2 regions of the Brochothrix campestris genome follow, and region 1 is predicted to be linked to the other one. Evidence: a T-box and tRNA genes for the amino acid it is inferred to sense, from the RefSeq annotation. Region 1 holds a T-box; the other holds one or more tRNA genes.

What was found. The T-box of region 1 lies ahead of ACJYYY_RS04590 (valine--tRNA ligase). A T-box ahead of a tRNA ligase gene usually reads a tRNA of that ligase, here a tRNA-Val.
Region 2: it encodes a tRNA-Val, which carries the amino acid that the T-box ahead of ACJYYY_RS04590 (valine--tRNA ligase) is inferred to sense. The anticodon was not compared.

The regions. Positions count from the first base shown of each region.
Region 1 is NZ_CP175511.1:895,780-911,740, reverse strand. It holds gene ACJYYY_RS04605 (A24 family peptidase) at 1-627, opposite strand, end outside; gene ACJYYY_RS04600 (ISL3 family transposase) at 835-1,587, shown strand; gene ACJYYY_RS04595 (folylpolyglutamate synthase/dihydrofolate synthase family protein) at 1,850-3,142, opposite strand; gene ACJYYY_RS04590 (valine--tRNA ligase) at 3,160-5,796, opposite strand; T-box leader at 5,845-6,060, opposite strand; gene hemL (glutamate-1-semialdehyde 2,1-aminomutase) at 6,147-7,442, opposite strand; gene yihA (ribosome biogenesis GTP-binding protein YihA/YsxC) at 7,456-8,037, opposite strand; gene clpX (ATP-dependent Clp protease ATP-binding subunit ClpX) at 8,135-9,385, opposite strand; gene tig (trigger factor) at 9,637-10,917, opposite strand; gene ACJYYY_RS04565 (hypothetical protein) at 11,043-11,906, opposite strand; tRNA gene ACJYYY_RS04560 (tRNA-Arg) at 12,116-12,189, shown strand; gene ACJYYY_RS04555 (hypothetical protein) at 12,310-12,693, opposite strand; gene ACJYYY_RS04550 (DoxX family protein) at 13,038-13,529, shown strand; gene ACJYYY_RS04545 (DUF896 domain-containing protein) at 13,583-13,843, opposite strand; gene topB (DNA topoisomerase III) at 13,931-15,961, opposite strand, start outside.
Region 2 is NZ_CP175511.1:1,977,529-1,993,489, forward strand. It holds gene ACJYYY_RS09820 (heteromeric transposase endonuclease subunit TnsA) at 1-123, opposite strand, end outside; gene glmS (glutamine--fructose-6-phosphate transaminase (isomerizing)) at 276-2,081, opposite strand; gene deoB (phosphopentomutase) at 2,436-3,620, opposite strand; gene glmM (phosphoglucosamine mutase) at 3,784-5,133, opposite strand; gene ACJYYY_RS09840 (YbbR-like domain-containing protein) at 5,176-6,297, opposite strand; gene cdaA (diadenylate cyclase CdaA) at 6,294-7,100, opposite strand; tRNA gene ACJYYY_RS09850 (tRNA-Lys) at 7,250-7,322, opposite strand; tRNA gene ACJYYY_RS09855 (tRNA-Gln) at 7,329-7,403, opposite strand; tRNA gene ACJYYY_RS09860 (tRNA-Tyr) at 7,413-7,493, opposite strand; tRNA gene ACJYYY_RS09865 (tRNA-Val) at 7,536-7,608, opposite strand; tRNA gene ACJYYY_RS09870 (tRNA-Glu) at 7,630-7,701, opposite strand; gene ACJYYY_RS09875 (GNAT family N-acetyltransferase) at 7,895-8,383, shown strand; gene ACJYYY_RS09880 (NAD(P)-dependent oxidoreductase) at 8,398-9,348, opposite strand; gene ACJYYY_RS09885 (hypothetical protein) at 9,370-9,711, opposite strand; gene ACJYYY_RS09890 (hypothetical protein) at 9,816-9,989, shown strand; gene ACJYYY_RS09895 (MATE family efflux transporter) at 10,063-11,388, opposite strand; gene ACJYYY_RS09900 (TetR/AcrR family transcriptional regulator) at 11,385-11,981, opposite strand; gene ACJYYY_RS09905 (pyruvate oxidase) at 12,317-14,047, opposite strand; gene ACJYYY_RS09910 (DJ-1 family glyoxalase III) at 14,310-14,861, opposite strand; gene asd (archaetidylserine decarboxylase) at 14,833-15,633, opposite strand; gene pssA (CDP-diacylglycerol--serine O-phosphatidyltransferase) at 15,677-15,961, opposite strand, start outside.

The DNA of each region.
Region 1 (15,961 bases):
ATAAGCCATGCTAATAAACGGCACAAAGGGAATCGGCTGACGTTGGCGTTTGAGCATTGTCCACACGAGACCAAGTGCTGCTGCTAAGCCGATTAACCAAATAAATTGTAATGGTGGCACTCCCCACCCTAAGGCTAAAAACAAACAAATATCACCACTACCAATCGCACGGTTAGCACTCAGCCACAGCAACAAACAAACTGCCCCATTAATAACGAAAACTGCTATTACAGCTGTACCATGTAAACTAACCAATAATAACGCCAAAAAAATCACCATTGGGAGCGGAACATGGTAACTCTGCCAATCGACAAACGAGAGCCAAATTAACACAAGATAGACACTGCCTTGAACAATTGCACTGACACTCATATCAAAACCAATTGGAACCAGAACAGCAACAACAACCAATTCACTCAATGGGTAAACCCATTTTAGTGGTTGCTGACAACAAACAGAGCGTCCGCGTAAAGCGCAGAAACTAACGATTGGTATGAGTTGCCACCACTGTAGGATTGAACCACAGTCATCACAGCGTGAACGTCGACGCCATAAGGTATTTTCCGTTGCATAAGCCGTGGCACTCCAATAAATAAACGAACTCAACACATAACCGAGAATAATCATGGCGACTCCTTTTTTCTTTTAAGTATAGCAACAATCAGTGCCTGTGTTATAACTGATTCTCGCGCTTTGACACTGCTAGACTGGCCATAATGCACGCATATTCGTTAAGCACTCCGTCTCTTTAAGCCAAACTAAAAAACCCTCCAAAAAAGAACCTTTTTGGAGGGTTAACAATTATTTCGGTTCTATAATTTATGGTGTTGGTGAATTTTCACTGATGCGAAAAAATATGAAATCATTGATATCCTCCCATCTAGAAGATTACATCATCTCAGAGATTACTTTTCAAATTATTCATCTGAAGCGAGAGCTTCTGTAAAAACGATTGTCATCGATATGAACGCCCCTTACGGGTCTTTAATTAAAGAGGTGTTCTCAAATGCAGATACCATCATCGATCGTTTTCATTTGTCCCAATTAGTAACACGTTCCCTTAATCAAACACGCATTAAACTCATGAACCGTTATGATACTTCAAACTCAGAAGATAAAAAGATTTATCGTAAACTCAAAGCGTATTGGAAATTACTTCTCAAAAACAAAACAGACTTAAGCGATTTTGATTATCGCTATCATCGTTTATTTAACGGACAAAAAAGTTCGAGAGGAATCATCGATTACTTTATGACACTGGATGTTGAATTCAAAGAAACGTACGAACTAGCACAGCAATTACTGATTGCGCTACAACACAAAAATTTCCCTGCTTACCAATCACTGATTCAGACTAAAAAACCTTTCGTTTCTTCACAACTGAAACGCAGTTTAAAAATATTAAACAAGCATTTACTTGCAATCGAAAATAGCTTTAAATACAAGGATTCCAACGGGCATTTAGGAGGGATCAATAACAAAATAAAAGTGATTAAACGGATTTCGTTTGGTTACCGTAACTTTTCAAATTTCAGAAACAGGATTCTACTCGGATTCAATCATAAACGCATCGCTCCCAACTCGTAATTAATTGACTCTTTTACTGTCTTTTAATACGCGAGAGCCTCAATAATAAACGTGCAGCGTCATGACGTTTGTGAAGGCGACTCTAGCGGGAAAAGTGGCAGCTGAATACCCCCCAGCGGAGCGCGGAGGATGAAGCGTCACCCGCAGAAAGCGTCCTTCACATTAGGAATGACTACAAAAAAAGCAGCTACCAAAAAAGGTAGCTGCAAAAATGACTTATTTTACTAAATTTTGAATAACAACACTATTTGACATAGAGCCCTTATTTCAACGCCAATAAATACGCCCGTACTTCTGCGATAAAATACAGTGACCCTGTCACTGCAATGACGGTATCATCAGCAGTTGCTTCTTCAATGAAGGTAGTCAGCGTCTGACGCCAATCCGCTGCATGCGGCAGTGCAAATTGCGTGGCCTTCGTTTGTAGCTGACTAGCTGTCATTGCCCGTGGATAATCAAAAGTCGTTAAGGTCACCGTGGTGCTTGATAGCGTTAATAAACGCGCCAACATCGTATCCAGTGGTTTGTCAGTTAAGGCTGAGAAAAGCACCTGTTTCGGTTGTGAAGGGTACATTTTAGCCAGTGTGTCGACAAAAGTCGTCATCCCCTCATTATTATGCGCGCCATCTAACACAATCGTTGGCTGGTGGTGCACCGTTTCAAACCGACCGGGCCATTTTGTTGTGGCAAGCCCTACTCGTATTACGGCTTCGGTCACATGTGGATAAAGCGGTTGTAATAACAGCAACGCTTGTATCGCCACCGCTGCATTACGCAACTGATGATCTCCTACTAAACCGACAACGACATCTCTGTAGACGTCATCGGTCGTTTTAAAAGTTAAACGATTGTCAGTTACCTGTTCGATTGTATAAGCCTGACCCACCTCGTAATAGGGCGCAGACTGTTCGAGTGCCCACTGACGAAACAATGGCTGCAACTCAGCCTGTGTCACTCCAGAAACGACCGGACGATTCGGTTTGATGATACCGGCTTTCTCCGAGGCGATTTTGGCGAGGGTATCTCCTAAAATGCCAATGTGATCCATCCCGATTGTTGTAATAACACTCAGTATCGGATCAATCACATTAGTACTATCTAAGCGGCCGCCAAGTCCGACTTCAACGATGCCAATATCAATCGAGTGCATCGTCGCAAAATAATCGAAGAACATCGCTGTAATCACTTCAAATTCAGTCGGTTCACCATAAGGCGACGTCGCCATCGCCTCAACAATCGGGCGTATTTTTGTAATCAATGCTACCAGTTCGTCATCACTGATTGGTTGCCCATTGACGCTGATGCGCTCATTGAACGTTTCAATGTAAGGCGAGGTAAAGGTACCAACTTCATAACCTGCCGCTTGTAAGGTTGTGCGCAAATACGCAACGGTTGACCCCTTACCGTTCGTTCCCGCAACATGGACCCAACGATTTTTCTGTTCAGGATGCCCGAGTTGCGCAAGCAGATAAGTCATCCGTTCAAGTCCTGGTTTAATACCGAGGCGTAAACGTGAGTGGATCCACGCGATTGCGTCGTCGTACTGTGTCGTCATCTGCTTCAGTCCTTTGACTATAGGTTAGCTAACTCTGCGATGCGTTGTTCAACAAGCGCATGTTTTTCTAAATAATCTTGTTCTTTGGCACGTTCAACAGCCACAACCTCGTCTGGCGCATTAGCGACAAAACGTTCGTTGTTCAGTTTTCCTTGCACACGAGCCACTTCTTTTTTCAATTTATCGAGTTCTTTAGCTAAACGTTCCGTTTCAGCTGCAACATCAATTAAACCTTGCAATGGCAAGTAAATTTCAGCGCCTGTGACAACAGCGGTCATTACTTGTGCGGGCACGTCTAATTCCGTATCAATTGTTAATGTTTCGGGATTACAAAAACGCTCAATGTATGATTTATTTTCGACTAATAACGCTTTTACTGCTGGCGTTTTCGCTTTAATCATCATTGTAATCGGACGGCTTAAGGGCGTGTTCACTTCTGTACGAATGGTTCGAACCGCACGAATTACTTCCACGTATAATTTCATCGCTTCAGCCGCTTGCTCGTTGTTCAACTCAACACGTACAGTTGGCCATGCAGCAGTAACAATCGATTCGCCTTCTGTCGGTAATTGTTGCCAAATTTCTTCGGTTACAAATGGCATGAATGGGTGTAGCAAACGTAAAATATTATCCAATACGTAAGCTAAGACCGCTTTCGTTGTTGCTTTAGCGGCTTCATTTTCACCGTAAAGTGTAATTTTACTAATTTCGATGTACCAATCACAGTAGTCATCCCAAATGAAGTTATTTAATTGACGACCAACTTCACCGTATTCATAACGGTCCGCTAACTCCGTTACACGTTCGATTGTTTCGTTTAAACGCGTGAGTATCCATTGATCACTAACATCTGTTACGTTGCTTAAATCGATGTCTTTCGCTTCAAGACCGTCGATGTTCATCATTACAAAACGTGAGGCGTTCCAAATTTTGTTGATGAAGTTCCAGGTTGCTTCAACTTTTTCGTAGCTGAAACGTAAATCTTGACCTGGCGATGTGCCGGTTGTTAAGAAGTAACGCAATGAATCGGCACCGTATTTATTAATGACTTCAATCGGATCAACACCATTACCGAGTGATTTCGACATTTTGCGACCTTCTTCGTCACGAACCAAGCCGTGAATCAGTGCATCTTCAAACGGACGGCGACCGGTAAATTCAACCGATTGGAAAATCATCCGTGATACCCAGAAAGCGATGATATCGTAACCCGTTACAAGGACATTCGTCGGGAAGTAACGTTTGAACATTTCTGCGTCTTCGTCTGGCCAGCCCATTGTTGAAAACGGCCACAAAGCAGATGAGAACCACGTATCTAAGACATCGTTATCCTGTGTCCAGCCTTCGCCTGCAGGAGCTTCCATCCCAACATGTACCTCACCAGCTTCGTTATACCAAGCTGGGATGCGGTGACCCCACCATAATTGACGTGAAATACACCAGTCGTGAATGTTTTCCATCCAACGTGTGTACTGGTTATCGAAACGATCAGGCACAAAATTAACTTTGTCGTCTGATTTTTGTAAGTCAAGTGCTTGCTCAGCTAATGGCCCCATTTTAACGAACCATTGTTTTGATAAGTACGGCTCAACCACTGCATCAGTACGTTCAGAGTGACCAACTGAATGAGGATGATCTTCGATTTTAACGACTAAGTCTAATGCTTCAAAGTCTTTAATAATCGCTTTACGACAGTCAAATCGATCCATGCCATTATATTTGCCTGCTTTTTCGTTCATTGTGCCATCTTCGTTCATTACGATAATACGTGGCAAGTCATGACGGTTACCAACCTCAAAGTCGTTTGGATCATGTGCCGGTGTAATTTTAACGACACCTGAACCAAATTCACGTTCAACATACTCGTCGGCAATGATTGGAATTTCACGGCCGATAATCGGTAATGTAATCGTTTTGCCGATGTATTGTGCATAACGTTCGTCGTCAGGGTGAACAGCAACCGCTGTATCACCAGGAATTGTTTCGGGACGAGTAGTCGCAACTTCTAAGAAACCTGACCCGTCTGTTAACGGGTATTTTAAGTGATAGAAGTGACCGTTTATGTCTTTATGAATAACTTCGATATCAGAAAGTGCTGTTTGAGCCGCTGGATCCCAGTTAATGATGCGTTCACCTCGGTAAATCAACCCTTTTTCGTACAACGTGACAAACACATTGTTGACCGCTTTGTTCAAGCCTTCATCAAGTGTGAAACGTTCTTTTGAATAATCAAGTCCTAAGCCCATGCTTGCCCATTGTTCACGAATGTGACCGGCATATTCTTCTTTCCAGTCCCAAACTTGCTCAACAAATTTTTCACGGCCTAAATCATAGCGTGAAATACCTTCTTCACGTAATTTAGCCTCTACTTTTGCCTGCGTTGCAATACCCGCATGATCCATCCCTGGTAACCAAAGTACATCGTAGCCTTGCATCCGTTTTTGGCGGGTAATAATATCTTGTAAAGTCGTATCCCAAGCGTGACCTAAGTGCAATTTACCTGTTACGTTTGGCGGTGGAATTACAACGCTAAACGGTTGTTTAGCCTCGTCTCCTGTTGCTTCGAAAAAGCCTTTTTTTACCCACCAGTCATAACGGCCGGCTTCGATTGCTTGTGGATCATATTTTGTTGCTAACGGTTCTTTGTTTGTCATTGTAATCATCCCTTTCTGTCCATATAAAAAATGCCCCATTCATCCTCAAAAAAGGACGAAAAGAGCATTCCGCGGTACCACCTTTATACTTCCCCCTTAGAGGAAAGCACTTCATTTACGTAACGGCTCGCACCGGCTTTTTTTACTATGAATTCAAAAAAGCAACTCAGAGGCTACGTTCAACCAAGGATTAGAGAAACTTGCAGCAGCCGTTTCCTCTCTGAACTAATCACTTGATTTACTCTTCCTCATCATCGTTATTGGCAGTATTTAAGTTTCGTTTATTGTAGCATTTCACAGCGACATTCGTCAATGGTTCACCCTCATATCGTCAACACGTGTGCCAGTACTTACTTTTGCAAGATGGCAAAGGTATCTTCCATCGCATTCAAGGTCGCATCAATCTCAACATCGGTGTGGGCCGTCGAAATAAACAAGCCTTCAAACTGCGATGGCGGCAAGTATATGCCACGATCGCTCATTTCACGATAATAGTCACTAAAGCGCGTCAAGTTAGAGCGATTCACATCATTAAAGTTATGAATCGGTCCATCAGCGAAGAAGAAACCAAACATCGAGCCCGCACGGTTAACCGTTACGGGAATCTGATGGGCGCGCCCAATCGTTTCGATACCCGTTGTTAATTTATCAATGATGCGATTAAATTCCGCATACACTGCCGGTGTTAGCTGTTCGAGTGTTGCCACCCCCGCAGTCATCGCTAACGGATTACCCGATAGCGTACCTGCTTGATAGATGTTCCCTGCTGGCGCAACCTGTTCCATGATTGCTCGCGGACCGGCATAAGCCCCTACCGGCATGCCGCCACCGATGACCTTACCTAAACAAGTTAGGTCTGGCGTCACACCGAAATGGCCTTGGGCACATTGTAATCCCACACGGAAACCGGTCATCACTTCGTCAAAAATCAGTAACGCATCATAACGATGTGTTAGGCTACGCAAGCCTTCCAAATAACCTGCAATCGGCGGTACAACACCCATATTACCTGCGACTGGTTCAACAATCAGCGCGGCAACTTGTTGTGGATGTTGTTTTAATACTGCTTCAACAGCCGCTAAATCATTGTAAGGGACTGTGATTGTATCCGCAACAGTACCCTTTGTAACACCCGGCGAATCAGGTAAACCTAAGGTAGCCACACCCGATCCCGCCTTAATTAAGAGCGAGTCGCCATGACCATGGTAACTACCGATACATTTAATGATGAGGTCACGACCAGTGTAGCCTCGCGCTAAACGCAGTGCGCTCATCGTTGCCTCGGTGCCCGAGTTAACAAAGCGGACAGACTCCGCAGATGGTACCCGTTTGATAACTTCATCAGTTAATGCGAGTTCGCTCAAATGATTTGCACCAAAACTCATGCCTTTGGCTGTCATTGCTTGCACGTCTTGAACGACCCGCGGATTGGCATGACCTAAAATAAGTGGCCCCCATGATAAAACATAATCGATGTATTTATTGCCATCGATATCATATAAATAAGCCCCTTCGCCGCGATCGATGTACACCGGTTCGGTATCAACTGAATTAAAGGCTCGCACCGGACTACTCACACCACCTGGCATTTTGGTAACAGCGCTTTTAAACGCGTGTTGTGACTTGCTAATATTACGTTTCGGCATGATGATTCACTCCTTACATGAATTTCTCGATGATTTTCCACGCTTGGTCTTTTCCTAGACCACTTTCAGATGAGAAGGTAACAATATTATCATCGGCGTCGAATTTGAGTGTTTCTTTGATTTCTTTAATGCTTTTTTGCCAGCGCCCCTTCGGAATCTTATCCGATTTAGTCGCGATTACAATGACACGAATATCATGATGTTTTAAAAATTGATACATTGCCACGTCATCACTTGACGGTTTATGGCGCATGTCAACAATTTGAATAACTGCTTTTAGCGGTGGTCGGTCGGTCATATATGTTTCCATCATCACGCCCCATTTGGCACGCTCACTCTTTGAGATTTTAGCATAACCATAGCCTGGTACATCGACAAAGATTAGTTTTTGTTCCACTTCATAAAAATTTAGTGTCTGTGTTTTCCCTGGCTTAGATGAAATACGTGCCATTGCTTTACGTTGTAACATACGGTTTATAAATGATGATTTACCGACGTTCGAACGACCAGCTAAGGCGAATTCTGGCAACTGCCCTTTTGGGTATTGCTCTGGTCTAACAGCCGAGATTAATAGTTCTACTTGATTTACTTTCATCGTCTCGCTCCTTAAAAAAACTACCTTGGCTATAGCACAAGGTAGTTAGCTTATTTACTTGCTCATTTTATATTATACACTAGCAACTGCGGTTGTGCTATGCCATTGCAATTTCAGAGCCGTCTTTCAAGCTTAATAACGGTTGTTCTTCGCCGTTGACAACAGCTGCTGTAATCTTACATTTCGTCACATCTTCACGGGTTGGCACTTCGTACATCACATCTAACATAATATGCTCGATGATTGAACGGAGACCACGTGCACCGGTGCGTCGCTCAATCGCCAGTAAGGCAATCGCGCTAAGTGCATCAGTTGTAAATTCAAGTTCAACGTCATCTAATTCTAATAAACGTTGGTATTGTTTCACTAACGCATTTTTAGGTTCTGTTAAAATTGAAATTAAAGCCGGTTCATCTAACAACTCGAGTGAGGCCATTACTGGTAATCGACCGATAAATTCGGGAATCAAACCGAATTTCAAGAGATCTTCTGGCACTACTTTTTGCATCAATGATTCATCTTCATTGATTGTGTTGTTCTCTTTGCCAAAACCAATCACTTTTTCACCTAAACGATTACGAACGATGCCTTCAATGCCATCAAATGCACCACCAACGATAAAGAGGATTTTGCTCGTATCAATTTGAATAAATTCTTGATTCGGATGTTTTCGTCCACCTTGAGGAGGTACACTTGCAACTGTACCTTCTAAAATTTTAAGCAAGGCTTGTTGAACACCTTCACCAGAAACATCACGTGTAATTGAGGTATTCTCTGATTTACGGGCAACCTTATCGATTTCATCGATGTAAATAATCCCTTTTTCTGCACGTTCGACATCAAAATCAGCTGCTTGAATCAGTTTCAAGAGAATGTTTTCGACATCTTCACCGACATAACCAGCTTCAGTTAAACTGGTTGCATCTGCGATTGCAAATGGTACATCGAGTACGCGCGCTAATGTTTGTGCCAATAATGTTTTACCACTACCTGTTGGCCCGATTAAGCAAATATTACTTTTTTGCAATTCAACATCGCCTTCGGCTTGTGACGCAGTTGCTTGAATGCGTTTGTAATGGTTGTATACCGCGACTGATAACGCACGCTTAGCACGATCTTGGCCGATGACATACTCATCTAAGGTTGAACGAAGTTCACTTGGTTTTGGTAACTCTTCAAAGATGGGTGCTTGTACAGCATCCAATTCTTCTGTGATAATTTCATTGCATAAATCGACACATTCATCACAAATGTAAACGCCTGGCCCTGCAATTAATTTTTTGACCTCATCTTGTGATTTGCCACAGAATGAGCATTTTAACTGGCTTTTTTCATCGAATTTTGACACGAACGTCACTCCTTAAATCAACTCGTACATTAAGATAACAACTGCCCTTATCCCGCTCCCGAATATGCTTATATTTCTATATTTACTATACTCATTGCACCCTCAAGTTGCAACTAAAACACTTACACAGATTATATCTTATTATTTTTTTCTAGGACGCTCTCAAAATTGACAAAAAAACACCTTGCAAGAAGCTTATGATAAACAACTTCTTACAAAGTGCTAGTTTAATTGAGCGTTGTCAGTATAACTTAAGCTTCTACTGAACTTTCAACTACAAATTTAACTGCTTTACGGATTTGTAAATCTTCAGTAACAGTTGTTAAATCGCCTAATGCCATACGAACTGTTGCTGCGTCCATTTTGTACATTTCAGCTAAACGATCAACTTCTGTGTTAATTTCTTCTTCAGTTACTTCGATGTTTTCTGCTTTAGCGATTGCATCTAACACTAAGTTAGTTTTAACGCGACCAGCAGCGTCAGTAGCCATTTGTTCATCTAATGCTTCTTCAGTTTGACCAGTGAATTGGAAGTAAAGTTCAGTTGTTAAACCTTGGGCTTCGATATCTTGAGTGAATTGTTTTTTCAACATTTCTTTTTCTTGTTCGATCATTACAGCAGGCACGTCAACTTCTGCGTTTTCAACAGCTTGACCTAATGCTTGGTTTTCTTTTGCTTGAACAGCTTTAGTTGCTTTATCTTCAGCTAAACGTGCTTTAACTTTTTCAGTTAATTCAGCAAGTGTTTCCACTTCGTTGTCGATGTCTTTAGCTAATTCGTCATCTAATTCTGGAACTTCTTTTGTTTTAACTTCGTGGATAGCTACTTTGAATTCAACAGCTTTACCAGCTAAGTCTTCTGCTTGGTAATCTTCTGGGAAAGTTACGTTAACAACAACGTTTTCTTCAGCTTTTTTACCTTCTAATTGTTCTTCGAATCCTGGGATGAATGAACCTGAACCTAATTCTAATGAATAGTTCTCAGATTTTCCACCTTCGAATTGTTCGCCATCTAAGTATCCGTCAAAGTCGATTACAACTGTATCGCCTTTTTCAGCAGCGCCTTCTTTTAATACTAATTCAGCTTGATGACCTTGTAAGTGAGTTAACTCATGTTTAACATCTTCATCAGATACTTCAACGTCAGCTTTATCTACTTTAAGACCTTTGTAATCGCCTAATTTAACTTCTGGTTTAACAGTTACAACTGCTGAGATAACCCAGTCAGAATCTGCTTCGATTTTTTCGATGTCGATGTTTGGAGAAGCAACTGGGTTGATTCCTGTTTCATCGATTGCTGCAGGATAAACTGTTGGTAATAATACGTCTAATGCATCGTTGAATAATGATGCTTCACCGTACATTTGGTTAAACATTTGACGAGGTAATTTACCTTTACGGAAACCTTTTGGTGCCAATGTTTTACGAACTTTTTTGAACGCTTCATCTAAAGCTACTTTTACTTCCGCTTGCGGAATAGTGATTGTTAATTTACCTTCGTTACCTTCTAATTTTTCCCATTGTGCTGTCATTATATAATTCCCTCCAAAATAATGAACGTTTTTAAAGTACTAACGTTCGATATATGTTATTTGTTTTTTAATTTCAACCTTTATCAGTATATACTATACATCGCGTTCATTTCAACTGATAATTACTAAAACCCGATATTTTCTAACGCGTAACGGTCGATTTCATCTAAGATAAGTGCTTTTTGCATTTGCTTGTCAGAGTGGTTTACCCCGTGATAAATCCGCTCTAACCAGCTGACATACGCTTCGACCCATTCATTCAACTGTTGTTGTGATGGTACTTGGGGATAGAGCGCCGTTTGATGGCGGCGAATAACAACAACCGCTTCATTTGCTAAATCAGGGGTGTTATCGGCTAAACGTTTTACAACCGCTTCAATTAACGCGTGATAAAAAAGATTTTCACTGCGTAATGGCGTATGAGCGGGTACGCAATCGAGCGTTTGACCACGGATAGTGAGACGGTATTGTTGTTCATCGCCAATACGATGCAACGCTTCAAGTGCAAAGACACGCTGAGTAACAGTGAGCGCCTTATGTTGGAGCAACGCTTGTATTTCAGGTTGGTAAAATTGTATCTGTACCTCATTACCCGTTTGAAGCAATCCGAGTTGATCGTGTAATGGCCATTGTGCTAATGCGTGCTGATGCTTTTTAAAACCGGGCGTTAAGCGTACAACCTGTTCTCCCGTCGCTTCTTCAGCGACGACTGTCGCTTGAAAACCCTCGATCTCAGTCGCATCAATCAACCACTGTCGATAACACTGGTGCTGCTGTGTTGCCTCAAAGGCTGGCGCTAATTGCTGAATAATGTCACGATCTGTGGTAACAATGCGCATGTAATCTTCACCAACATTTATTGCTTGCTGATAGTTTCGCTCTGCTAAGTACACGTCGATTAATGCCGTTGCCAGTTGTCGATCCTCTGGCGCCATCCGTTGGGCCGAAATCAATACTTTTTTAAGCATCATATCTTCTTCTCGACTCATTTGTTTGTTCCCTCCACCTCTGTTTTCCTTCTTCGTCATTATCTAATCTGATGAACTCGGTGTCAACTGCAACTTTCTTCTATAAATATGGAAGCAGCATCTATTTGGTGCTCATTAAGGGTGTTTAAGTTTATTTCAGCAATACTATTGACTTTTTCCGTGATAAATCATACAATAAGTTTTGTTGAGTACAACATTGTTTCACATTTGTCCTGATAGCTCAGCAGGATAGAGCAATGGCCTTCTAAGCCATCGGTCGAGGGTTCGAATCCCCCTCAGGACATAATTACAACCCCTCCCAACCCTTGATACATAAGTGGTTGGGAGGGGTTTTTGCGCTATAGCAATAAGATTGAAAATGAGGATGGTGGCATGATTTTGCTAGTAAGCATACACCTATCATTTATTGTGTTCGTTTGGTCAGTGGCAATACAATCGTTAACTGGCCAGCCACCACAGCTTTATTTTCTAACCACTGGTAGTCCACCTTCATCCGACAACGGCTAATTTCCCACGGCAATTGATCATGACCTTCGCGTAGTAATTCGCCTAGTACATCCTCCATCAAATCGATGAGCGACTCCGGCTCCGATGCTTTTTCATAGCAAACAATGGTTAATTGTGTCGTTTTTTCCGATGGTGGGACTAAAATATCAGCATTGTTTTGTGTTGTCATCGTCAGCATTGGCAATCGTACCTGCGCTGTTGGCAATAAATGATGCACATCATGTCCTCGTTGCTTGATACGAGCAAAAATGTCGGCATATACATCAAAATAAGCATACATCCTCTCACCCCCTCGTCTTTCTAACTCTAGTATAAGCAACAAGTTGTGTCGTTTGCGAACAAAAGGGCTGTTCAAACTGAACTGTCAGGCGGCCAAAATTAGAACTAATTTAAAAAAGTTGTTGATTTTACCATAAAAATTAGTATTTTATCTCAAAACAGCTTCCGTGTTAATATTTTTGTCACATTTTTATGGCTAAAATCGTAAATTAAGCAAAACTGATTGTTAAATAAAAAAGAGTTACATATACTAAAAGAGTAATAAAAATAGTTACATCGATAAATGCACATCATTCATTTTTACTTAGTTCAGAGAAACAGCTCAATTATGAGGGAGGAATTATTATGTTGAATTGGTTACGAACAAATAAAATTGCAATGGCAATTTTAACAGTCTTACGGGTTTATCTTGGGTATCAATGGTTATCATCTGGTTTCGGAAAAATTACAGGAGATACAGCCTTCAGCGCTGGCGGCTTAATTAACAACATTGTTGCAAATCCGGTCACAGGACCTGAGGGTAACGCTTTATATCCTGCATACAACTGGTTCATTGAAACATTTGCAGCAGGCAACGTTGAATTATTCAGTTTCCTCGTTATGTGGGGCGAATTATTAATTGGTCTTGGTTTAATCGTCGGACTCTTTACTAAAACAGCCGTATTCTTCGGAATGGTAATGAACTTTGCTTTCTTATTCGGTGGCACTGTCTCAGTTAACCCATTATACATTTTAATCGGCTTCTTCATTATTGTTGGTGGTCAAAACGCCGGTAAAATTGGACTTGATTTCTACTTCCGTAAATTTATCGCATCAAAAGCTAAATCAACACGATAATACACTACATAAAAAAAGGCCCTCTGGCAGTTGCCAGAGGGCCTTTTTCATCGTTAAACACGCGGGAATTTATTACTAATAATCGTACTCGCATGTTTTTGTTTATTACGCTCATCTTTAATTTTTTTAGGGGTCACATCGTTGCCTTGTTCGTCCATAATTTTAAGGCCAGAAACCGTATTTAGTACTTGCCCTTTGATTTCAGCTAAGTAGGCTTGGCGTAACACTGCCTGTTCTTTTGTCTCCGCTTCAGTTAGTCCAGTTTCTTTTTTCTTTTTTGCTAACGCATTAATGCGATTCAAATCCACTTTCATTAAGACCACTCCTTCGTTCGATTCATGGTCTTAGAATAGCATAAAAGTAAGCGACTGTCATTCCATTGGTTCAAAATGGTCAAACTTTTATTTAGCTTTCGTAAATGGAATAAATTTGAACGCCACTTTATTTTCATCGTCCAACCGTAAACTGGCATTGAATTTTTTCCCATTTTTACTAATAAATCCTTTTAAAAGATTAGTTTTACGTGTTTTCAACAGTTTCACACACATCGTCCGACTGATTTTTTTATTTAATATTTTTTTGAAGATGACAAAATCACAACTTTCACAGCCAAACACCTTGAATTTTTCAAGTACTGCTTTTCCACAGGTCGGACAGGTGCCAATCGCTTGCGACTCGGCCGTCACATCAATCTGAGCTGTCGCTAATTGTTGCGGGACAACTGCGATTAAATGTTCAATAAAGCGTTGGATACTGCCTAAAAAGGCAGCCTGTGTCCCTGTGCCATCATGGATTTTTTTTAAGTAACCTTCCCATTTCGCTGTCATCTCAGCGCTTGAAATTTCTACATCTTTAATATTTTCACACAGGACGCAGCCTTTGTCGGTCACCCGTATTTGACTTGCGTTCACCTCAATATATTCTTGTCGCTTTAAGGTTTCTAGGATGTTCGCACGTGTGGCTTCTGTACCAATACCCTCAATCGCTTTTAGAATTTTTTTCGCCTCAGCTTCACTGCCTTTTCCAATCGTTTTCATGGCGGTAATTAACGTCCCTTCAGTATATACAGGCGGGGCTTTTGTTTCACAGGCTTTATCGACTAAGGTGGCAGCAACCTGTTCGTGCAGTTGCAACTTCGGCAAAGCAGGCAAATCGTCTTTTTTTACTTTTGGCGTGGTCGTTGCTAAAATAGCTTTCCAACCGCGTTGTTTGACTGTTCGTCCAATTGTTTTAAACGGTTCTGTCTCAACGCTTGTTTCCACCGTTGTTTCATCATACACATACGGTGGGGCAAACATCGCAATCGTTCGTTTGACAATTAAATGATAGAGTTTTTTTTCAAAGTTCCCCAGTTTCGCAAGACTCGCGGCGCTCAGTTTCTTTTTAGTTGGGATAATCGCATAATGCTCTTGTACTTTTGCAGCATCAACATACCGTTTATTCGCATTCAAGCGCGGGTCACTGATTTCAACCTGCTCGATGTTACAATAATCGCTCAGTCCACTCTTTAAATAGTTAAATTCAGCCGGGGTAATGAAATGACAATCCGTTCTTGGATAGGAGACTAATTTACGTTCATATAGAGTCTGTACTATTTTTAAGGTGCTCGCTGGGCTAATTTTATATAAGCGGTTGGCATGACTTTGCAAATCAGATAATGAATACAATTGCGGTGAAGCAACTTGTTTTTGTTTGGTTTCTAACTTGGTTACTCGCGCTGGCTGTTCTGTCTGATAGGAAATGTTCCCTTTTTTGAAATAAGCCCGTAAGTCGGCGAGTGATTTAAACTGTTGCTTATGCTTTGCACGGTAATGACCGTGTTCTGCCTCAACTTCAAGGTACGCTTCGTAATACGTTTCCGGTTTGAATTCAGCAATCTCCTGTTGTCTCTGCCAAATTAAAAACAAGGTTGGCGTTTGTACACGACCAATCGAAAACACACCAGTCAGCCCCTTTTTTTGCAACAATAAGGTGTACAGGCGACTAATGTTCATTCCGACTAACCAATCACTAATTTGCCGTGTTTGCGCCTCAATATAAGCGGAATAATAATCAGCACCTGGTCGTAGCGTTGCGAACCCTTTACGTATCTCGTCGGATTCGAGCGAGTTAATCCAGAGACGCTGCGTTGGCTTCTGAGCATTACCACTGACCTCAATGATAGAACGCGCGATATTTTCACCCTCACGATCACTATCGGTCGCAATGATAATTTGATCCGCTTCATCCAAATAACTTTTGACCTGTTTAAAATGGGCTCGTTTATCTGCTGTCACCTTAAATTGATAGCGTTCAGGAAACATCGGCAATTGCTGCAACTGCCATTTTTTCCAGTCAGCAGTATAATATTCTGGATTTTGCAACTCGACTAAATGACCATAGGCATAAGTGATAATGACATCGGCTGTGAACAACTCATCTTTAATCGCAAA
Region 2 (15,961 bases), 1.1 Mb from region 1:
GGAACGCCCTTTTGAAGCAACGTCTTGAATGTTTAGCCAAGGTTTATACTCAGAGCCAACGCCAGAACCGCGACCTTCTTTAATCCACTTTTCGATTTTAGATGTTCTTGCTCGTTTAGACATAAAAAACACCCCTTTAGACAAATATAATCTAAAGGGGTGTTTCATCGCAACTTTTTTACAACCGTCGCGACTTTATTTTAAACATCGTATCTTTTTTATAAACGTCGCAACTTTATTTAAAAGCTACATTGAATGAGCTGAATTAACTTTCACTACTCAACTGTTACTGATTTTGCCAAGTTACGTGGTTTATCCACATCACAGTCACGCGCCAATGCCGCATAGTAAGCGAACAATTGCGTGAACACGACTGACACAAGTGGTGTCAGTTCTAAGGCTGTGTTCGGAATTACAAACGTATCTTCTGGTTGAGCTAAGCTCTCTGTCACAACGGTTGCAACATGTGCACCACGTGATTGCACTTCTGAGCAATTGCTACGGATTTGGAGCTGTGTATGCGGTTGTGTAATTAAGGCAATCACAGGTGTGTTATCTTCGATGAGAGCAATCGTCCCGTGTTTCAATTCACCACTTGAAAAGCCTTCAGCTTGAATGTATGATATTTCTTTCAGTTTTAAAGCCGCTTCGAGTGACACAAAGTAATCAACACCACGGCCTAAGAAGAAGGCATTTCGTGTTGTCGCTACATAATCATGCACCAACTGCTGAATCTGCTCTTTTTCATCAATGATTGTTTGCATTGCATTGGCAACAATCCCTAATTCATGCACCATGTCGTTCGTTTGAGTATGGCCGTTTGCCTTACCTAACGTTTCAGCTAAAATGCTCAAGACAGCAACTTGGGCTGTATATGCCTTCGTTGAAGCAACGGCAATTTCAGGGCCTGCGTGTAACAATAACGTATGGCTTGCTTCACGTGATAAGGTTGAACCGGCCACATTTGTTAATGTGATTGCAGTGTGGCCAAGTTGTTTAATTTTAACGAGTACTTGGCGACTATCAGCTGTTTCACCACTTTGTGAGATAAACAAGAATACTGGTTTCGCAGACAACAACGGCATATCGTAACCAAATTCACTGGCAACAACGACTTCAACCGGAATCCCGGCTTTTTCTTCAATCAGTTTGCGTCCAATTAAACCGGCATGGTAGCTCGTACCACAGGCCACAATATAGAGGCGATCAGCTGCATTAATTGCTGCCATCAAGTCGGCATCAATTGTAAACGAGCCGTCTTTTGCTTGGTATTTTTGAACAATGCGACGAATCACACCAGGTTGCTCATCCATTTCTTTCATCATGTAATGTGGGTACATTCCTTTTTCAACGTCATCGGCATCGATTGCCGCTGTATAAGGGGCACGCACCACCACTTCATTTGTATCACCATCAAACAAATGATACGACTCAGCCGTTAACACACCCATTTCACGGTCGTTAATTTCAACAAATTGATCGGTTTGACGAATAACTGCCATTGCATCACTCGCTAACATCATCGCGTCGTTGCCAACACCAATTAAGAGTGGGCTTTTGTTCTTCGCAAAAAACAATTCGCCTTCACGTTGCATATCGATTAAACCAAAGGCATATGACCCTGCTAATTCATTCAGTACCGCACGAAAAATTTCCTCAGTCGAGAGACCGTCTTTTGCAAACACATCCATCATTTGCACAACGACTTCCGTATCAGTATCACTTTTCAAGTTTACACCGTTTAAATACGTTGCTTGTAACTGACGGTAGTTGTCAATGACACCGTTATGGACTAACGTGAAACGGCCTGAATGTGATTGGTGTGGATGTGCATTACTTTCGCTCGGTACACCATGTGTTGCCCAACGTGTATGACCAATCCCACAAGTTCCATATTGTTCAGCTGTAACAGCTGCACGTAAATCAGCAATCCGTCCCTTTGTTTTAGTCGTTGTCACAGTATGATTTGCTACTAGGGCAATGCCCGCTGAATCATAGCCACGATATTCCAATTTTTCTAACCCATCTAACAACACATTTGTTGCATTTAATTTCCCGATATAACCAACGATTCCGCACATATTCATTTCCTCCTAAAGTGTATTAAAACGCTTCAAGAACGACCGTTGTTCACGTGGTTGTTGTGCAAGTAGTCACCCGCTTGTTTTAACCTTGTGTATCGACCCCAACAGGCCGGAAAGTATCCGCCGAATCCTCGATAACTTTCTCCTCGTCTACTTAAACATTCTAAGTACTGGCGCTAGCAATTAAGCTTTTAATAAATTGGTACAGTCCTCTATTCGTTTTTTTCTAACATAACTAATCATACTACAGAGCGATATATCACGTCAACACCTAACAATTAAAGGGAACAAAAAAACTAACATCTGTTAAAAGATGTTAGTTTACTATAATTGGTATAGTTCAATTCGGGGTTAATTTAATTCTGGCAAGAAACTTGTACCATAATCAGGCATTTTAACAGTAAAATTGGCAGCTACCGTTGCGCCTAAATCAGCAAACGTCCCGCGTAATGGCAACTCACCCGCTTCTTTAAGCGCTTTTGAGTAAACGAGCAATGGCACATACTCACGGGTATGATCAGTCCCTTTATAGGTCGGATCATTACCATGATCGGCTGTAATAATAAGCAAGTCATCCTCAGCTAAGTTGGCAAACACTTCTGGTAAGCGGGCATCAAATGCTTCTAATGCATCCCCATAACCAATGGGGTTGCGACGATGACCATAGACCGCATCAAAATCGACTAGGTTTAAGAAACTCATGCCGTGGAAGTCGGATTTTAACACGTCAACAAACTTATCCATCCCATCCATATTTGACTGCGTCCGAATCGCTTTTGTCACACCTTCACCATCAAAAATATCTGCAATTTTACCGATTGCTACCACATCTAAACCACCGTCTTTCACGTGATCCATTACTGTTTTATCAAATGGTTTCAGCGCATAATCGTGACGGTTTGGCGTACGAGTAAAATCTGCCGCTGATGTCCCTAAGTAGGGACGTGCAATAATTCGACCGAGCATGTATGGATCTTCACGTGTGATTTCACGACAGTACTCACAAATACGATATAGTTCGTCCAACGGAATAACTTCTTCATGTGCAGCAATTTGTAATACTGAATCTGCTGAGGTATACACAATTAAAGCTCCTGTCTGCAACTGTTCTTCACCGAGTTCTTCTAATATTTCAGTCCCACTCGCAGGTTTATTCCCAATAACTTTCCGCCCAGAAAACGCCTCGATTTTTCCGATTAATTCGGCGGGAAAACCATTTTCAAACACGCGGAACGGTGTATCAATAAAAAGTCCCATAATTTCCCAGTGACCGGTCATCGTATCTTTACCAGCCGATGTTTCTTGCATTTTTGTATAATAACCTAAGGGTGTGTCTGTTTGAGGCACACCTTCTATTTGTTTGATATTTGATAACCCGAGTTTTGCTAAATTAGGTAAATTCAAGCCCTTTTTCTCACGTGCGATATGCCCTAATGTGTCGACATCAAAATCGCCAAATTGAGCGGCATCTGGCGCCTCACCAATACCGACTGAATCCATTACAATTACATGTATCCGTTTGAATTTTTCACTCATTACAAAAACTCCCTCTCTGATATGACTCTTTCTTTCGTGATAATTATACTATGTGCATCAGGCGAATGAAAGCGAGAACAACCCACTTTCTAACTTGTATTTGTCAAAAAAAGAACAGTTCGAAAGTTTCATCTTCCGCCCTGTTCTTCTGATTTTTTATATCTTAAAGACTCATTTCGTCTTTAACAACTGCAACGATTCGTTCACAGTAATTAACGCAGTCTTCTTCACTGGCCGCTTCAACCATTACACGCACTAATGGTTCTGTTCCTGAAGGTCTTACAAGCACACGGCCTTTATCGCCCATCAGCTCTTCGACTTCGGCAATAACAGCCGCAACCTTCTCATTATCAGTCACGTGGTGTTTATCTGTGACACGCACGTTAATGAGCGTTTGTGGGTATTTATCCATTTCGCCTGCTAAGTCAGACATTTTCTTACCTGATTGGTTTAAAATATCAGCTAATTTAACAGCCACTAACATCCCATCTCCGGTTGTATTATGGTCAAGCAACACAATGTGTCCTGATTGCTCACCACCAAAGTTAAAGTTGTTTTCGCGCATTTCAGCAACAACATAACGGTCACCAACCTTAGTCATCACATCGTTAATACCTGCGGCTTCAAGACCACGGTGAAAACCGAGGTTACTCATGACCGTCGAAACGATTGTGTTATTTTTCAATAACCCTTTTTCAGACAAGTATTTACCCATCACAAACATAATTTGGTCACCATCAACGATATTACCTTTTTCATCAACTGCAATAATACGATCACCATCACCATCGAAGGCAACGCCAAGGTCAGCTTCGTTATCAACTACAAAGCGCGCCAACGCTTCCGGATGCGTTGAACCGACACCATCATTAATGTTTAAACCATTTGGTGTTGAAGCCATCGTACAAATATCTGCATCGAGGTCAGCGAATAAACGGTTTGCTAATTGGCTTGTTGCCCCATTCGCCATATCAATCGCAATTTTCATCCCTGTTAAGTTCTCACTTGCACACGAACGTAAAAATTGAATGTATTTGGCTGAACCTTCATAAAAATCTTCGACTGATCCAAGACCATCATCACTTGGACGCGGGAGGTTGTCTGTTGGTTCATCTAATAAACGTTCAATCTCCAACTCATCCTCATCACTCAATTTAAAACCATCTGGTCCAAAGAATTTAATGCCATTATCTTGTACGGGATTGTGCGAGGCCGAAATCATTACACTCGCTGCTGCTTCTTGGACACGTGTTAAGTAAGCCACACCTGGTGTTGAAATGACACCGAGACGCATGACTTCACAGCCCACTGAGATGAGACCAGCAATTAATGCTTGTTCAAGTAACACACCTGAAATACGTGTATCACGAGCAACGAGCACGCGCGGATGTTTCGTAGCTGAATGTTGTGTTAACACATAACCGCCAAAACGTCCTAATTTAAATACAAGCTCCGGTGTTAACTCTTTATTTGCGACACCACGTACACCATCTGTTCCAAAATATTTACCCATTTTCTTTTTCGCTCCTTCAATTTTGCTCATATAATCAGTCAACTACTCTTCTGTTGTATCTTCTGTTACATCAGCATCTGTATTTTCTACTTCAGTTGAGTCACTTGTTGCTTTTTCGTTCGAGGAAAACAATTCACTCTCACTGGTTACTTCGTTGTTAGATGTGTCCTTCTTTTCGACAGTCGTTTTTTTATTTTGTTTGACTGTCTTAACTTTTTGGCCGGTACTAATTGTCACATTAATGACTGGTGACGAGATTAAAGTTGTTTTAGCAGGCACTGTTAATTCGATTTTTTTTATGATGGTTCCTGTGACATCGCTGACATCAACCGGTACTTCGATCACATCGATTTCATCCAACACTTTCGCATCACCTTCAAGCGTTACCTCACTGATATTAGCATTTAAACTCGCAATTGTTACATTATCTTTCGGAATGCCTTTTTGTATTAGTTTAATCGGAACGCTTTTTCCCGACTGTGATACCGGCACAGTGACTTCCACTGTCGTTTTATTTAATTCTACATTAGTTATTTTATTGTAATTATTGTCGAGTACGGTCACATTTGTTTTGATTGTTGTTGTTTCAGTTAAAGCTCTTTCAGCAGTAACCTTCGCCTTTACGGTCGTAATGTTGAGAATCGTATCTCGTGGTCCGGTTACCTTGATTGTTGACACATCCGTCGTTGGCGTGCCTGCTTTAAAGCCCGCCGCAACTAAACCAGACGATAGTTCTGGTTCAACAATAAACTCTTTCGTAATTTTTTCTTGAATCGTGACAGTCACTTCTTTAGGGGTAATCACAGCTTTGATGCCTTCTGGTAAATCTTTCGCTTCCAGCTTCACAACTTGCGTCCCAACTGATGCATTATGCAAGTTAACTTCCACTTTAAAATCACCTTGTTGTTCCATCGCTTTAATAACGTTACGTGACCCCGTCACCTTCATGGTCACAGCCTCAGGCACACCTGAAACAACAACATCTTTGGAGTCGTTAATTACCTCTACAGGCACGTCGGTAATTACTTCGGTATCATTTCCTAATAAAGATAAAGAACTGTCCGTTTCTTTGGCTGTATCGGTCGTGACACTATACAAGACGAGTGTTAACACCAGTGCTAAAACTCGCAATGCCCATCGACTCGATAAAATACGATCAATCATTTTTTTCGCCCCCTTTTCGGAAACTTCCAAAACGACTCTTTAGTTGGTGCTTCAAACGTGCGTTCTAAATAGTGGCGCAAGTCCGCCACACTTAATTCCTGTTGCATCTCACCGTCCATCGTTGTCGAAATACCACCTGTTTCTTCTGAGACGATAACGGTTAAAGCATCGGTCACCTCACTAATCCCCATCGCTGCCCGATGACGAGTTCCTAACGATTTAGAAATCAAGGGACTTTCTGACAGTGGTAAATAACCAGCTGCTGCCGCAATTTTATTTTGCTGAATAATAACAGCACCATCATGTAGTGGCGTGTTTGGAATAAAGATATTAATTAAGAGCTGTTCTGAAATGTTAGCGTCCATTGAGATGCCCGTTTCAACATAATCATCTAATCCGGTTGTGCGTTCAATTGAAATCAATGCACCAATCCGACGTTTTGCCATGTAAGCCACTGCATTTTCAATTGAGCCAATTAAATTCAACCGTTCTTTTTCAGCCTGACTGCGCTTGCGACCAAAAATGTTACCGCGTCCCATTTGTTCTAATGCGCGACGTAATTCCGGTTGAAAAATAATAATAAAGGCTAAAAAGCCCCAAGTCAACGCTTGGTCGACGAGCCATTCAATCGTTTTCAAGTCAAAAAAGTTACTTAGTAACTTCACAATAACAATAATGAGAATCCCTTTGAGTAATTGTACAGCTTTTGTGCCACGCACAAGTAAGATGATTTTATAAATCACAAACCAGACGACAATTATATCAATAATTCCCGCAACACCCGGTAAATGTGATAGCAACATAAGCCTTCCTCCAATTTCTGTTAGTCTACCTACAACTGATTAAAAACCAACTCTAGTATATCATACCTCGCTGTTTTTTACGGCTGACAACCTTCAGACTTCATTTTAAACACAAAAAAATACCTCAGCTATTGCCGAGATACTTGTTATGAGCCGTGCTGGGCTCGAACCAGCGACCCTCTGATTAAAAGTCAGATGCTCTACCAACTGAGCTAACGGCTCTTATAATGGCTGGGGTGGCAGGGATCGAACCTACGCATGATGGAATCAAAATCCATTGCCTTACCGCTTGGCTACACCCCATTATAAGAGTGGAGGAGAGTGGATTCGAACCACTGAACCCTAAGGAACGGATTTACAGTCCGTCGCGTTTAGCCACTTCGCTACTCCTCCATATTGAGTTGTTCTACGATGCTTTCTAATTACGAAAACATATGGGGGTTGACGGGCTCGAACCGCCGACCCTCTGCTTGTAAGGCAGATGCTCTCCCAGCTGAGCTAAACCCCCTCAACTATATCTCTATAGTAATGACCCGTACGGGATTCGAACCCGTGATACCGCCGTGAAAGGGCGGTGTCTTAACCGCTTGACCAACGGGCCTGACTGTTAAAAACTGGTATGTTGTTTCCTTAACACAAAATCTATTATATAAAGAATCGAAGCATTTGTAAACCCTTTTCAACAAACTTTTTACAAAAAAATCTTTTTATTTTTATAAACGGCTTTATCACTATCTTTTCTACAGTTTATTTCCTCTTTTTGATATACTATTTTTATTAAAGGAGTGATTTTTATGTCACATTTACAAATTCGTCCCATCAAACAAAGCGACTATCCCCAACTGATAGCCATCGAAAATAGCGTGTGGAATCAAACGAATACACCTAGCCAGGTATTTTATGCTTCTGTGGCTGATTATCAACAATATTACCCGGTCGGCACGCAATTCGTCGCTCTCGCTCATCAAACGGTTCTTGGTATCGTCCAGTATCATCACGCGACAGCCTTACCCGCTAGTAACCATACATTAAGCATGAGCATTGCAATCGCAAACGATGCGCAACATCAAGGCGTTGGTTCCGCCTTAATGCAACACATTAAAACGTATGCGAAGCAACATAACTACCGTAAAATTACATTACGTGCTTTAGCAACAAATCCACAAGCTCTCAGCTTTTATAAAAAACATCATTTCGTAATCGAAGGGATTTTAAAGGATGAATTTTTTATCGCTGGTCATTATGTCGATGATTATTTATTAAGCTATTTTATTACGGATTAACCTACACTATTTTGTTAGGCGGTGTCTCGCAACGCAGCCGTCAAATTAGTCACCGCATCACTGATCATCCGCGCTCTTGACGCCGCAGTGGCCGATCCCATATGCGCTGATACAACGACTTGAGGCAACTGTAGTAAGGGATGATTGGCGGCAATCGGTTCTTGTTCGAACACATCGAGTGCAGCACCTGCTAATTCGCCTTGTTGCAACGCCTTAATTAAAGCCGTTTCATCGACGGTTTTCCCTCGACCGACATTGATAAAATAAGCCGACTTCTTCATTGTTTTAAAGGCAGTCTCATTCATCAACTGATGGGTTTCATCATTATAAGGTGCTAACATTATGACAAAATACGCGGTCGAAAGTAAGCCCGCTAAGTCAGCATAATAGACAGCATCATATAATTGTTCAGCCTCCAAATGGTGAGAACGCGTGTGATAAATGACTTTCATTCCAAAACCAGCATGCGCCCGTTTTGCCACGGCTGTGCCAATTCGCCCTAACCCAATGATACCGATTGTTTTACCGTATACATCTGTGCCGTAGAGTCCTTCTGCTGTATCTAACGGTCCCTTGAACCACTCGTCCCTGCGGATGGCACGATCCACAGCTGGTAATTGGCGTGCCACGGCTAACGTAAGTGCCAGTGTCAAATCGGCCACCGTGTCAGTTAAAGCATCTGCCGCATTTGTTATCATCACCCCTCGTGCAACAAAGTCCTCCACAACCAACGTATCAAAACCGGCAATCGTTTGACTCACCACTTCTAATTGTGGCATTTTTGCCAGTTCTGCCTCGCTGATAAAAAGACCCGCACCCAACAGCCCTTGAACAGTCGGTAAAGCCGCCTCAAACTGCTCACGTTCACTTGTGCGATAGTTAGGCACATATGTAACCTTAAACGTCCTCTTTAACTGCTCTAGCAATGCCAATGGGATTGGCTGATAAACAATGATCTCTTTCATCTACCCACGCTCCCCTCATGACTACTCTTGAATAAATAATCCTGTCTCGTTGTAATCAATCACAACACCCACCATCCGCTCACTTAGGTTAGCTGACCAAGCCACATTAAGCTGATCATTGATTTTTTCAATGTGATCATCAGCTAACGGTGTTTCAAGTGATAAAGCAAAATGATGATGACCTTGATGATGTTCTTCATTGCCACATTCACAGCTGTTATCAAATAGACAAATTGTATTTAATTCAGGATAAGCCGCTAAAATCGGCGTTAAAAATTGTTGTGCCGCTTCAGTTACGCGCATATTATCCACCCCTTTTTCTTTATAAGCTTCATTATAAGTCACCTTAAACACTGATAGCAAATGCGTTGCCTCTCAGTTTGACAATTATCGGTATATACCTTATGATTATGGGTATGACAACATCAAGATAAGCAGTTCAAACCTGTCTAAGAGGAGGGAGTCGTATGAAATGGTTGGGCATTCTATCTTTAATCATTGGTCTTGCCGCCATCTCAATTTCGTTTAGCATTTCACACATCACGGGCCTCATCGTTTGTGTTGTAGGATTTTGTCTATTCATCATTGGTACCATCTTATTGTTTAAGCAGCAACCTAAGAGAACAAATCGCTATTTTTAACATGAACAGTAATCGTTCCATCTGATATATTGACTAACTAAAAAAGTGTCCCCTCATCGAGGGAGACACTTTTTTAGTGTTGTCGCTTTTCTTGCAACAGATAAACACATAGCAACAAGCAAATAATCCCTTCTGCAACGGGTACAGCTAACCAAACACCACTCGTACCAAACAGTGGTGTTAAAATAACCAAAAAGAGCACGACTAAGACAAATTCACGAATTGCGGTAATGAAAATAGCGAAATTCACGCGTCCACTCGTTTGCATAAATGTTATCAGCACAAAATTCGTTCCCATAAAGAGATAGGCAATAAAGAACAAACGAATACTTTCAGTCGCTAAGGCGATTAATTCCGGTGTGAACTGACCGAACAAGCCAATAATCTGCGTGGTAAACACTCGACCAACAGCAATAATTAACACGCCGATTACCAACGACGAAACAATCCCGTATTTAACAATTTGCCACTGTTGCTTTGGCATCTTAGCGCCTTGATAATAAGAAATCAACGGCTGTGTTGCTGAACTCAACCCTAAAAACAGCAGCAATGCGATGCTATGTGTGTAATTCACGATTGAAAAAGCAGCCGCTCCCATCGTTCCAGCCACACTAACAATTGCGATATTATAGGCAATCGTAAAGACCGAAATCCCCATCTCCGCTAAGAAACTCGGAAAGCCAATATAAAAGAAACTTTTGAAATACCAAACGTTACCAAATGAGAAGGTCAACTTCAGATTATTATTTTTATGCAGAAAATGCGTCAGCATCACTAAGATACCAACTGCTGCTGAGATAATCAAACCGAGCGCGGCTGCCATAATGCCCCAATTTAATACAAATAAAAAGTAATAGTTCAAAATAATATTAACAATCGCCGTCATAATTAACGCAACCATCGCCAGAACCGGCGAGCCATCATTCCGAACAAACAAGCTGAGCATATTCTCTAATGTTAATACAAAACCAAACAATAAAAAGATATGTAAATATTCAGCTGCCATCGGTGTGATCTCTGCATTTGCACCGAGCATCGTAAGTAATTTATCACCAAACATGCCAAGCACAGTACTCACAACCACCGATACGGCAAGCAAGAGCATTACCGCCTGAGTGAAAATTCGCCGTGCCGTTTGCGTATCTCCTGCCCCCATCGCCCTCGAATAGCGTGTCGTTGCACCAACACCAATCCATAGTGACATTGCCACATAAAAACTATAGACAGGAATAACGATGTTGACAGCCGCCAAAGCGGTCGCACCAAGAGCATGCCCCACAAAGACACCGTCCATTACTACATTAACCGCCATCAACATCATGCCCAACATCGATGGAATCGCATATTTGGCAAACACGAGCAAGGGGTGCTTATGTTTGATTGCTGCTAAACTACTCATCTGTTTACCTCCTCAGAAAATCCTGTTGTGATTGTTAGCAAATACATCTTCAAAAAAAAGTTAACGGCCGCCAACAATTCAGCTTCAGTCTTATTCTCCATTGTATCCGATACGCCGTAAATAAAACCAACCAACACATCAACTTGGACACGAATCGCGGCTGGATTAATACGAAACACTCCTTGCATCATACCGTTGCGTAAAATGAGCTCAAACGCTGCCCGATCAGAGGCAACCCAGCGTTCACGTTCTTCTTTCTGCCCATTGATTTCAAGTAAATATTCATCTAACGCTTTTCGTAAAGGGTGACGTAAATCTTCGTAGATAAAGGCCTTAAAATAAGCCATTAACTGTTCACTTGGTTTCGTGATGGTATCTCTGATGACATGCCAACTTTTATACCACTGCTCTTCCCACTGTTTTAAGACTATCTCGAATAAGTGTCCTTTACTTTCGTAATGATACAATATGTTACTACGAGTTGTACCGACCGCTTCAGCAATCAGCTGTAAAGAGGTATCATTATAGCCTTTTTCACTAAACAGATGCTGCGCTGCAGTGAAAATCAATTGTTTTTTAGTTACCTTCATCATTTTCATTCCTCCTCGCGAAAAAACTGACCATTTGTTCAGTTTAGTTGAGTGAGAATAATAAGTCAACTAAAGCAGAAAAAAAATGAAAGTACGCTAGTAGAACTGAAACTTTGAAAGTGAAATCAGCTCACCCAACTCCGCAAATAGCAGAACTGCAACTCATCCCTTGCTAGCTTCTGAGCTAAAAAAAGATAACTTTAACATAATCTAACATCAAAAGAGAACTATTTGGCTACTTATTCCCGCAAAAAACCCTCCAACAATGTTGGAGGGCTCAGATTGTAAACAAAGTCTAAACAGTCTTCATTTACGAGGTGATAAGACTTGATTAGATCCTAGAAGAATTGACGCATGATATCTTTTAGTGGTGGTAATTGTGCAATTCTTTTTTCTTCTAATGCTGTACGGATTTCAAAACGAGCGAAACCTTTTGCTTCGTCCATTACGATTTTACCTGGTAATGGCGCTGCATTTTGGTCAGTCACAACATCGATGATAACTGGGCAGTTATCTGCTTTAGCCGCAGTAAAGGCAGCTTCAAGTTCTTCGAATTTAGTAACGCGATAACCTTTTCCGCCACACGCTTCAGCAAATTTAGCGAAGTCGATGTCAGAGTGATCGATACCGTAGTTTAATTGACCTTGTGCTTGTTGTTCATATTTAATGAATGATAATTGTTGGTTGCTTAACACCACGTTGATCATTGGCAAGTTGTAATGTACTGCCGTTGCAAAATCTTGCATAACCATTGCAAACGCGCCGTCACCTTGTAATGAGATAACTTGACGTTTAGAATCCGCCATGTTTGAAGCAATTGCGCCAGGAAGTGCACAACCCATTGTACCTAACCAAGCAGAGATTAAGAAGTCATTTTTATGACCTAATTTCAAGTAACGTGTACTCCAAACAGTTGATGTACCGACGTCGATTGAGAAGACAGCGTCTTCGTCAGCAATACGTTGCATTTGTTTGATAACGGCTTGAGGAGCGATTGGAGACGTTGTTTTGTCCATGTGCTCATCCATCCATTTCCACCATGTTTGCATGTTTTTGTTACATGCTTTCAAGAATGGACGATCTTTCACTTCTTTAGCGTGAGTTGTTAAGTATGCTAATGCTTCTTTAGCATCACCAACGATACCAACAGTTGCCGCATGGCGTTTACCAATACGAGTTGCGTCGATTTCGATTTGGATACATTTAGCTTTAGCCGGTAAGTATTTACGGAATGGGTAATCAGTACCTGCTAAGATTAATAAATCTGATTCTTGCATTGCTTCGAAAGCAGGCTTAGTTCCGATTTGACCAATGTTACCAACGTAGTTAGGGTGCATATCAGCCATGATACCTTTACCTGGTAATGTTGACATTACAACAATACCCATTTTTTCAGCGAAAGCAGTTACTTCAGCTTTGGCTTTTTTAGTACCAGTACCGATAAGCATTGTTGGTTTTTTAGCAGCATTGATTAAATCAACTGCAGCTTCTAAATCAGCAACGTTTAAGCCTGTACGAGTTGGTTGTTTTGGTGCATCAAGACGTTCAACTGTATCAGCAATCATGTTTTTAGGCACATCATCAGGAATAATAACAACCGCAACGCCACGTTTTTCGTAAGCTGCACGAATCGCTTGATCGACAACGATTGGTAATTGTTCAGGACGAGTAATTTCTTTATTGAAGACAGCACAGTCATCAAAGATTGCTGCTGTGTCGACTTCTTGGAAGTAATCAGTGTTAGCAAATTTACTTGGAATTTGACCAACAAGTACTAATTGAGGTACTTTGTCCATTTTCGCATCATACATACCGTTTAAAAGGTGTAATGCACCTGGTCCACCGATTGATAAAGCGACACCGATTTTACCAGTTAATTTTGTGTAAGACGCTGCTGCAAGTGATGCAACTTCTTCGTGACGAACATGGATAAATTTGATTGAATCTTGCTCTTTTTGCAAGGCATCAACGATGTTATCGATTGAATCACCTGGTAAACCATAAACATGGTCGATGTCCCAGTTTTTAAGGACGTTTACTACTGCTGAACCGGCATTGATTTTTCCCATTATATTATATCCTCCTTGGTTTCACTGACGCTTACGCGTAGTGCTGTTTGTTCTGCTCTTCTTTATCAAACAAACAGATTTACATTTTTATCATTCCTTGAATGCAATACCAATATTAACATAATGTGTCAGAAATTCAACAATTTTTTTCACCTTTTGCAAGTACTTAATAACTAATCAAACCTATACTATAACACGAAATCAGCGGTTTTAATGAACAAAAAAACGACAGCTCTGTAGGCTGTCGTTTCCTTGTAAATCATTATTTCCCATGTAAAATGGATGACGCCAATGCAGTTGCCGTCTTTTGATCACAGAGTCGCTCAACAACCGCTAATGCAAGTTCAATCGTTGTCCCAGCAGCACGTGAGGTGATGATTGCATCTGATATAACAACGTTGTTATCTGAATATAACGGAGTCGTTATATCTTGTTTGACTGCCGGAAAACTCGTCACCGTATGCCCCTCTAAAATACCTGCTTTTTCAAGTGCAATTGGTGCCGCACAAATTGCTGAAATTAACTTTTTCGACGAATAATGTTTTTTAATTATCTGTTGTACAACAGCATTATCACGTAACGTTTCGGCGCCTTTACCACCTCCGGGTAAGTAAAGACAATCATAAACGGTGTTAGCCACATCATTCATAAGACAATCGGCCTCAACAATAATGTCATGAGCACCTCGAACCGCAAGTTGATTGTTGACCGCAGCTGTTACCACTTCGATATCCACACGTCTAAAGAGATCTATCGCTGCAATCGCCTCAATTTCTTCAAAACCATCAGCCAGTAGTACTAATATTTTCGTCATCTGCAATCATCCTTTCTTTGTAGTTACCTAAGCTACTACGAACGGCGATAAAATCACCTGTTTTCTTCTTGGAAAAATCGATCTTCTTAGCAGGCGAAAGTATCACCACCGTCGATCCGAAGTTGAAATAACCCAATTCGGCGCCTTTTTCAATTTCTTTTCCAGAAAAAGTATCGACAATTGAATTAATATTCAACGCACCGACCGCTACCAATAATGTATCCTCACCAATTCGATAGACTACCCGGTGATTTTTAGCATACAATTGTGAAATATTAGTCATGCCCCACTCATTGACGGGAAAACTCGTACGTCCTAGTTCCCCCACACGACGAATCGCCCCTGCTATCGGAGAATGATAGCGATGATATTGACTTGGACTTAAATATAAAATGATAAAACTGCCCCCACCGCCAACTGTAGCGGCAACTGATTCACCTAGTAATTCCTTTAATTGATAGGTCGTCCCCTTAACTTCAAATGTTTGCTCAGCTGTAATGATACCAGACTGTTGAATAAAACCATCTACTGGAGATACCCAATCAGTGGCAGCTAACGGTCTCTTTTTCAGATTAATCGGTCGGGCGAAAAAGGCGGCAAGCGTTTGATAAGATGAGACTTTCGCTGTCATTTCAGCTTGATTTATCCGATATTTTTTAGCAAACAGTTTAATCAACGGCTTGCTTAATCGAGAACATGTGAATCTTTTCAAAGGTGCTGATACTAATCGTAACGCTAATATTCTCATAATCATTACTTGCACTTTCTTCATATGTTTAACTCCTAAATAAGGCTGTAGCATCACAACACGTAATTTACACCTCTTCTATTTCAACATCTTCTTTTGAATGACCTAATTTTCTGACTTGAATTTGACTAACCATTAAAAAGCCAAGGAAGATTATAATAATACCACCTAAAAAGACCGGTAATATTTGGACAATTAATAACGTTGTCAACGCCGCTGCTGGAACGGGTAAACCGATAAAATAATTAAGCCCGGATTGACTGACATTAAAACGGGCCAGTCGCACAATACTGCAAATCAAATAGACGACTGTGCTGACTAATGTCCAAAAATGCAACCCGTTAACTGTAAG